One region of the Bradyrhizobium sp. 14AA genome, then DNA from elsewhere that is predicted to be linked to it. Evidence: predicted binding sites of a transcription regulator. Region 1 holds the regulator's gene; each other region holds the start of a gene.
What was found. The regulator LexA, encoded in region 1, represses DNA repair genes until DNA is damaged. The targets are predictions, from matches to a motif close to TGTTCNNNNTGTGTTCNG.
Positions count from the first base shown of each region.

Region 1 (2,200 bases):
GCATTCGCCGCGCCCGCGAGAGCGGCGCCGACATCCTGGTCACGACCGGCGGTGCGTCGGTCGGCGACCACGATCTGGTCCAGCAGGCGCTCCGGGACGAAGGCATCTCGATGGCGTTCTGGAAAATCGCGATGCGGCCCGGCAAGCCGATGATGCATGGGCGGCTCGGGGCGATGGGTGTGATCGGCCTGCCCGGCAATCCCGTGTCATCCTATGTGTGCGCCTTCCTGTTCATGGTGCCGCTGATTCGTGCGCTGTCGGGCCGCTCCGTGATTCACCATCGCCGCGAGCGCGCCGTGCTGGGCCGCGACGTGGGCGCCAACGACGTGCGCGAGGACTATCTGCGCGCGCGCCTGGAGCTGCGCGACGACGGCACGCTCGTCGTCATTCCCGTCAATCATCAGGACTCATCGCTGCTTGCGAATCTCGCTGCGGCACAGGTACTTCTCGTGCGCGCACCGTTCGAGCCGAAGGCCGAAGCAGGCAGCCCTTGCGAGGTGCTGCGGCTGCCAGTGTGAACTGCGCGGCCACACGCGTTCCGCGAACTTTGCTTTGTTCACGGTAAATTAAGCAGTTGCGGAACACATATCGAACATATAGTGTCCGTTCATGATTTGTTTCGAGCATGTAGCGGCTTGCCGCTCCACTTCAGCGTCTCGGAATCGAACGACATCAACCGGGGGATTTTGGTCGAGATGTTAACGCGCAAACAATACGAGCTTCTGCGGTTCATCAGCGAGCGTCTGAAGGAAAGCGGCGTGCCGCCCTCCTTCGACGAGATGAAGGATGCGCTCGACCTGCGCTCGAAGTCAGGCATCCATCGCCTGATCACCGCGCTCGAGGAGCGCGGCTTCATCCGGCGCCTGCCCAACCGCGCCCGCGCCATTGAAGTCATCAAGCTGCCCGAGCTGCAGGCGGCCGCCGGCAGTCGCCGCGGTTTCACGCCGAGCGTCATCGAAGGCAATCTCGGCAAGGTGCGCACGACCTCCAGCCCGTCCGCCGACGAGGGCGAGCGCCCCGTCGCGGTGCCGGTGATGGGCCGCATCGCGGCCGGCACGCCGATCGAGGCGTTGCAGACCCGCAGCCACACCATCAGCGTACCGCCCGACATGCTCGGCTCGGGCGAGCACTACGCGCTCGAAGTGCGCGGCGATTCCATGGTGGAGGCCGGCATCCTCGACGGCGACATGGCGCTGATCCAGCGCAACGAGAGCGCCGACACCGGCGACATCGTCGTGGCGCTGATCGACGACGAAGAGGCGACGCTGAAGCGCTTCCGCCGCCGCGGCGCCTCGATCGCGCTGGAGCCCGCCAACGCCGCCTATGAGGTCCGCATCCTGCCGCCCAACCGGGTCAAGATCCAGGGCAAGCTGATCGGGCTTTACCGGAAGTACTGAGCCTATCCCCCGGTCGTTCGAACGCTAGTGGAGCGGATCATTGTCCGCTCCGGCTGGATAGTCTTTCTGGTTCTGCACAGATTATCCGGCCCCTCCTCCGGCGCTACATCCTCGGCACACCGCAACCAGGCAGCATTGCTTCGCGGCCTCTGGAAGTTCGAGGAGACACCCATGCGCCAGATCATCTTGGGCACGGTCGCAGCGGCGCTGATCGCAGCATCAGCGTCGCAAGCCGTTGCCGCCCCATCGCGTCACCATGTCCGCAAGCAGACGGCGGTGAGCGAGCAATTCCGCAACGCCCGCAATGCGGCCCCCCAGTCACCGCAACCGAGCTGGCAATCCTCGGGCTGGTCCGCACCGGCAGGTCGATGACAGGCGCCTCCGGAATGCACGGAAGCGGGCTTTGTTCCTATTGGATTCGGGAAAGATAATGTGATCGCGTGCTGCGGACACCAGCCGCAGATTCGCCCACAACCAAGCAGAACGTTACGTGCTTCCACTCTGATAGAGGCCTGCGCCTCCGAAAGAGGTGCGGGTCGCTGTCTCTGCAAGAGGAGCACCCGATGTGTGACTACAGCCTGCACGCCGTCGCGACGCGTCCCGCAGAAGTCGGCGAGACCATCGTCACGACAACCTTCCGCGGCACATCGACCCGCGGCTTCGCCTCCGAAGCCGACCTTTCCGTCGCGGTCTGCCTGCTGCCCGGGACGGAGCTCGCCTTCGCCGACAACGTCCGTTACGACAATCGCTGGATCTGGACGCGCACCGTCAACTCTCGCGTCGGCAAGTTCGGCAAGATCGAT
Region 1 is NZ_JAVAYM010000007.1:278,993-281,192, reverse strand. Features, by position in the region: gene RAD15_RS16070 (molybdopterin molybdotransferase MoeA) at 1-518, shown strand, start outside; gene lexA (transcriptional repressor LexA) at 696-1,397, shown strand; gene RAD15_RS16060 (hypothetical protein) at 1,569-1,769, shown strand; gene RAD15_RS16055 (hypothetical protein) at 1,961-2,200, shown strand, end outside.

Region 2 (2,200 bases), on a different contig from region 1:
CGGGCCCGCTCTTGTCATGGATCTTTGCGGTCTTCTTCTTTTCTTCGGCGGGCGCAGCCGCCGGCGCGTCGGCGAACTCGACGACGGCGAGGCCTTCGGCGAGCTTCAGTGCGGTCTCAAAACTCTCGGCGAGGCGCTGGCCGATGTCGGCGCGCACCACGATGCGGTCGACGACGACGTCGATGTCGTGCGGGAATTTCTTGTCCAGCGTCGGCGCTTCCGCCAGCTCATGGAAGGTGCCGTCGATCTTGACGCGCTGAAAGCCTTTCTTGAGCCATTCGGCGAGTTCTTTCCGGTACTCGCCCTTGCGGCCGCGCACGACCGGCGCGAGCAGATAGAGACGCGTGCCCTCGGGCAGCGCCAGCACGCGGTCGACCATCTGCGAGACGGTCTGGCTCTCGATCGGCAGGCCGGTGGCCGGCGAGTAGGGCACGCCGACGCGCGCCCAGAGCAGGCGCATGTAGTCGTAGATCTCGGTGACGGTGCCGACGGTGGAGCGCGGGTTCTTCGAGGTCGTCTTCTGCTCGATCGAGATCGCCGGCGACAGGCCGTCGATCTGGTCGACGTCGGGCTTCTGCATCATCTCCAGGAACTGGCGCGCATAGGCCGACAGCGATTCGACGTAGCGGCGCTGGCCCTCGGCGTAGATGGTGTCGAAGGCGAGCGAGGATTTGCCGGAGCCGGAGAGGCCGGTGAACACCACCAGCTTGTCGCGGGGAATCTCGACGTCGATGTTCTTGAGGTTGTGCTCGCGCGCGCCACGGATCGTAATTGCGCGCAGGCTCGAGCCCGCGTTCTGTTGTTGGCGCTTCGCCTTGATCACTTCATCCATCCGAGTTGCCCTCAAGGAAGCCCAAAGGTGCGCGATCGCGCCAACAAAAAAGGCGCGCTTCGCCCGGAACCGGGATCGGCGCCGATGGGTATGGCAGCGAACGTAGGAAGAACGGAGACGGATTTCCAGAGGGAGTTGCGAATCGTCAACGGAATGTTGGCGCGCTGGCGGCATCTGGCAGCAGCGGCCCTTTGGAGGACTGCACGGGAGGTGCCCCCAAAAACAAAAAGGCCGGCGCGAGGCCGGCCTTTCGTGACGATGTAACGTCGGTAGCGATCAGTACTTGAACTCAGTACTTGGCAACAACCGGGGCGCCGAAGTGATAGTTCACGCCGACCTGCACGGTGTGGAAGTTGAGCGTGCCGGGGTTCACCGGAGCGCCGATACCCGAGAAATAGGTTTCGCCGCCGAGGCTGCGATAGAGGTACTCGCCCTTGACCGACCACTGCGGAGCGAAGAACGCCTCGACGCCGGCGCCGACGGTCCAGCCGGAGTGCCACTTGCTGTCGGAGACGGTCACGCCGAGCGCGCTGACGCTGAGCTTGTTGTCGATCCAGGCGTAACCACCGGTGCCGTAGAACAGCACGTTGTTGACGGCCCAGCCGATGCGGCCGCGGACGGTGCCGAGCGCGTCGGTCTTGGAGCTGGTGGTGACGGGAATGCCGAGAACCGCAACGGTCGCCGAGGCGCTGACGTCAGCCCAGGAACCATCGGCCTCGAGGCCGAACACGACGTTGCCGGTCTGCCAGTTGTAGCCGGCGGTGCCGCCGACGAAGCCACCCTTCATCTTCGGGTCGCCCGAAGCGTTTTCCCAGGCGCCGCCACCGACGATACCGAGGTAGAAGCCGGTCCAGTTGTAGACCGAGGCCACAGCCACCGGAGCCTTGGTGTAAGGGCGAGCCGCGAGATCAGCCGCCGAAGCGGGGGCAGCCAGAGCGAACAAACAGGCCGAAGCCAACAAAACCTTCTTCATTTTCAATCTAATCCCAGTCCCAGTTTCTGTTGTTGCCTTCCGCAATCGGGAAAGACAGCGGACGCCGTAGTCCAGCTGACGTCGTGCTTACACCAGCAAAGCCGCAAGTTGTGTCTCCGAAAAGCCACAACAGCCCGAAAATGGTGCAATTGCTGCCCTGTTATTCCCAGGGGAGCTCGAAAACGACAAGGCCGGCTCCAGGCCGGCCTTTCGATTTCCTAATGATATCAGGACGTTCAGTACCTGCCGATGAGCGGGCCGCCCCAGCGATAGTTGACCCGGATCAGGGCGATATCGACGTCCTGGCTGATGCGCTCGGAGCGTGTAACCGCACCGAGCGGTCCGGCGAGGAAGTTGCCGGAGCCGGTGAAATTGAGGGTGCGGTTGCCGAGGAA
Region 2 is NZ_JAVAYM010000028.1:56,291-58,490, reverse strand. Features, by position in the region: gene uvrA (excinuclease ABC subunit UvrA) at 1-832, opposite strand, end outside; gene RAD15_RS36440 (outer membrane protein) at 1,122-1,805, opposite strand; gene RAD15_RS36435 (outer membrane protein) at 2,042-2,200, opposite strand, start outside.
Region 2: a site for LexA is predicted at 929-946, ahead of uvrA (excinuclease ABC subunit UvrA). Genes of this name have one in related genera too.

Region 3 (2,200 bases), on a different contig from region 1:
TGGTCTCGGCGGCATCGCGAAGCAGCTTTTGACCTTGCGCGTCGGGTTTTGCGATGTCCTCCAGCACGGACGCCGGCGCTTCGGCATTGGTGCGGATCTGCGGCAGGCCGGCATCGGCATAGCGCGCGAGCTGGATGTCACGCGCCGCTGCCACGCGCGCGGCGACCTCGGCTGAGCCTTCCGCCGGCGGCGGCAGGATCAGATCGGCCGCCGTCACCGCCGGCACCTCGATGCGCAGGTCGATACGGTCCATCAGCGGGCCGGAGATGCGCGCCTGATAATCGCCGGTGCAGCGGTCGATGCGGCCGCGCTTGCAGGCATAGCCAGGCTCGAACGCATTGCCGCAGCGGCACGGATTCATCGCCGCGACCAGCATGAAGCGGGCAGGGTAGGTGACGCGGTGATTGGCACGCGACACCGCGACCTCGCCATTCTCCAGCGGCTGGCGCAGCGAATCCAGCACGCGCGGATCGAACTCCGGCAGCTCGTCGAGGAACAGCACGCCCTGATGCGCCAGCGAAATCTCGCCCGGCTTGGCGCGCATGCCGCCGCCGGTGAGCGCGGCCATGCTGGCGGAATGATGCGGCGAACGGAACGGCCGCCGCGCGGTCAGCGCGCCGCCCTCGATCTCGCCGGCGACGGAGGCGATCATCGAGACCTCGAGCAATTCGCCCGGCGAGAGCGGCGGCAGGATCGAGGGCAGGCGTGCCGCCAGCATCGATTTGCCGGCGCCGGGCGCGCCGATCATCAGGAGGTGATGCCCACCGGCGGCTGCGATCTCCAGCGCGCGCTTGGCGCTTTCCTGGCCCTTGATGTCGCGCAGGTCGAGCGTGGAGGCGGCGGCTTCGTGCACTTTCGGTGAGGGCCGCGACAGCACCTGCGTGCCCTTGAAATGGTTGGCGATCTGGATCAGCGATTGGGCCGCGATGATCTGGATGTCGGGGCTCGCCCAAGCCGCTTCGGAGCCGCAGGCCGCCGGACAGATCAGCCCCTCCTCGCGCTCGTTGGCGCCGATCGCGGCGGGCAGCACGCCGGCCACCGGCGCGATCGAGCCGTCGAGGCCGAGCTCGCCGAGCACGGTAAAACCCGTCAGCGCGTCCGGCGGGATCGCGCCGATCGCCGCCATCAGCCCGAGCGCGATCGGCAGGTCGTAATGGCTGCCTTCCTTCGGGACGTCGGCCGGCGCCAGATTGACGATGATCCGCCGCGCCGGCAGGGCCAGGCCGGAGGCGATCAGCGCCGAGCGCACCCGCTCGCGCGCCTCCGACACCGCCTTGTCCGGCAGGCCGACGATGGCGAAGGCCGGCAGACCCGGCGCGACCTGCACCTGCACGTCGACCGCACGGGCCTCGATCCCCTCAAAGGCGACGGTAGAAACCCGCTGAACCATGCCCGAACCAGCCTGCCCTTTCGCACAATCAAGGGTAGCAGGGAGCGACGAGCTTCGCAAGAACAATACGGGAACATTTCCGGAGCCACGCAAGCCCTAACAAGTCGTCAACGCGACCTCGACACTACGCCTCGAATGCGAGCGGCTGTTCTCAGCACATTCCAACGAATGTCCGCTACTCCTAGGGCTGCGGGATGGGCCGTGGTCTAACGGGTGAACAATTCAAATGCTTGCAAATCGCCGGAGAAGCGAACGTCGGGTGTGCAGCCGGCTCGCCAAGATTCATTTTGGCGCGGGCTCGCTGCCCAGGGACTGCACGATCACGGATATCTCGGACGGTGGCGTGAAAGTGGTGGCGGAATTCCTGGAAGTGCCGCCGCAATTCACCATCATCTTCGCGCCTGATTATTCCCGCCAGTGCCGCCTGCGCTGGCGCATCGGCTGCGAATTCGGTGCCGAGTTCACCGACTAGGGCCGGAAAGGCCCGTCCCTTAACGGGACTTTAGCGTTAATCGGTAAGCATCTCTGATCAGTCGCCGAGTGATCAGAGTATGTCCAAGCGTTCGTCCCTCGCCTCCCCCCCGGCGAGATTGCTGCTTCCCGCGCTCCTCGTGCTCGCGCTCGGCGGTTGCCAGACCGTCGGCATCGAGGACGTGACCGGCGCGCTCGGCGGCAAGTCGGAAACGGCCAGCAAGGCCGATCCGAAGTCGGACATGGATGCATTGCGCGAGCGCTATCGCGCCAAGCCCGGTGATCCCAACCTCGCGCTCGATTACGGTAAGGCGCTGCGCGCGAGCGGCCAGCGCGCGC
Region 3 is NZ_JAVAYM010000004.1:108,103-110,302, forward strand. Features, by position in the region: gene RAD15_RS10505 (YifB family Mg chelatase-like AAA ATPase) at 1-1,390, opposite strand, end outside; gene RAD15_RS10510 (PilZ domain-containing protein) at 1,617-1,862, shown strand; gene RAD15_RS10515 (tetratricopeptide repeat protein) at 1,942-2,200, shown strand, end outside.
Region 3: a site for LexA is predicted at 1,449-1,466, ahead of RAD15_RS10505 (YifB family Mg chelatase-like AAA ATPase). Genes of this name have one in related genera too.

Region 4 (2,200 bases), on a different contig from region 1:
CGGCCGCGGGTCTTGCCCACAGGGGTGATCTTGCCGAACACGCTTTGCGCCGCGGTGGCACCCATCGCCACGATGAGATCGGGCTGGATGACTGAGACTTCCCGCTCATACCATTGCCGGCATGCCCGGATCTCCGGCGTCGCCGGCTTCTGGTGCAGGCGGATTTTTCCCCGCGGCACGAATTTGAAGTGCTTCACCGCATTCGTGACATAGACCTTCTTGCGGTCGACGCCGGCTTCCTCCAGCGCGCGGTCGAGCATCTGGCCGGCCGGACCGACGAAGGGATGGCCAGCGAGGTCTTCCTTGTCGCCGGGCTGCTCGCCGACCAGCATGATATTGGCGTCCTTCGGCCCTTCGCCGAACACGGTCTGGGTCGCGTCCTTGTAGAGCGGGCAGGCGCGGCAATGCGCGGCCTCCTCGCGGAGCGCTTCGAGATCGTCGGCAGCTGCTGTGTGTCTCATGATGGGTTCCGGACGTCGGGAGATCCGTCCGCCGGTCCAGCGTTCGGCGTCGGCGAGCAGAGGTCCAAGTATCGATGCGTCCTGGAGGTTCCTCCGGCGTTTCGTCGGCGCGTCAGTCGTCGTCAACCGGTCGGGCTGAAAATGGCGCCGCCAGGTTTCCTCCAGGCGGCCGGGAGCCGGCCGCTCCGTCCGGCTGATCCCAGGCGTGAAGGAGATCGCGTGGCCGTCCCAATGGGCACAAACGTCAGGCGTGAGGATGGACCAGGGCATGTCGGCAAAACGACGCGCGAAGAACGGCGCGGCAAATGCGACGATGTGATGCTCCGGCTCGAACCAGGCAGCGTAATGTGCCTTCTGCTCGCGCCCGATCTCGCGGAAGCGGACGAGATCGCGCATCCGCTGCGCATCACGCTGCACCGCGCCTGTCATCGTGGTTGCCTGCGCCACGTCGGGATCGCTCATCGTTGCGAGCAGGTCATGATCGGTCTTCAACCGCCAGAGCAGGCGATAGAGCAGGGCAAAGCGCTCACCGTCGCGATGCAGGATCGCGATGCGTGCAAGCTCGATGAAATTGGCCGGTACGGTGAACGTGCTCTCGGTCTCGATCGGCGGAAGGCTCGGCGCTTCCGACAGGCCGGGCACATGGTCTTTCGTTTTGCCTTGCACGTGCCACGCCACGTCCGCCGGGGCGACGTGATGCAGCGCGAACGCGCGTGCGGCTTTACGCCAGCCATCGAAATCGGTCTCGCCGTCCAGGGTGATGAGGTACATGGCATTCGAATCCCTTTGATTCCGCTCATGAATCTAAAGGCGCGCCAATTCGATTGACTCTCCGCGCGCTGTTAGCTTTATATTAGAACATATCATGAACAAATGAGCCAGCCGCTGGTTCTCTTTTTGAGAGCCATCGGCAATCACCTCTGAAGGAGCGGCGTATATGAGCGGCGCACGTATGAGCGCGCTTGCGACCTTGCGCGGCCAGATCGAGCGCATCGAGACGGCGGAGGTCGTGCATCAGCAGGGTCGCGTCGCGCTCGGTCACAGCGAGGTCGACGGCGCGTTGAAGGGCGGCCTCGCGCGCGCGGTGATCCACGAGGTGTTTTGCGAGGGGCGCCAGGGGACGGCCGCGACCGGCTTCGTCATGGGGCTCGCCGGGCGCGTCTCGGCGCAGCGACCGCTGCTGTGGGTGCGGCAGGATTTCTCGGAACTTGAAACGGGCGCGTTGTCGATGAGCGGGCTTGCCGAGCTTGGTCTCGATCCGCGGCGCGTGGTGATGGTGCGCGCGGCCGATGTCGAGAGCGCGCTGCGCACTTCGGCCGATGCGCTCGCCTGCGATGCGCTGGGCGCCGTCGTGCTCGAGCTCTGGGGCGAGACGAGACAATTCGATCTCGTGGCGAGCCGCAAGCTGACGCTGGCCGCGCAAGGCTCCGGCGTCACCGGGCTGATGTTGCGGATGGCGGCGCAGCCGCTGCCTTCGACCGCGGAGACCAGGTGGATGCTGCGCGCGGCGCATTCACCGCCGGGCTCGATGTGGAGTGCCTGGGGCGCGCCGCGCTTCGATGCCGAGCTGTTGCGCAATCGTCATGGCCCCTGCGGCCGGTGGATCATGGAATGGAATTGTGATGAGTGCCAGTTCAGTGAACCGTCGACGTATCCTCAGCCTGTGGCTGCCGCGCCTGCCTATCGACAGGATCCAGCGGTTCTTCAACAGCGCCGGGCTGGGTAGAACCAATGATCCC
Region 4 is NZ_JAVAYM010000021.1:20,059-22,258, forward strand. Features, by position in the region: gene RAD15_RS30735 (UdgX family uracil-DNA binding protein) at 1-1,232, opposite strand, end outside; gene RAD15_RS30740 (ImuA family protein) at 1,399-2,187, shown strand; gene RAD15_RS30745 (Y-family DNA polymerase) at 2,084-2,200, shown strand, end outside.
Region 4: a site for LexA is predicted at 1,316-1,333, ahead of RAD15_RS30740 (ImuA family protein). Genes of this name have one in related genera too.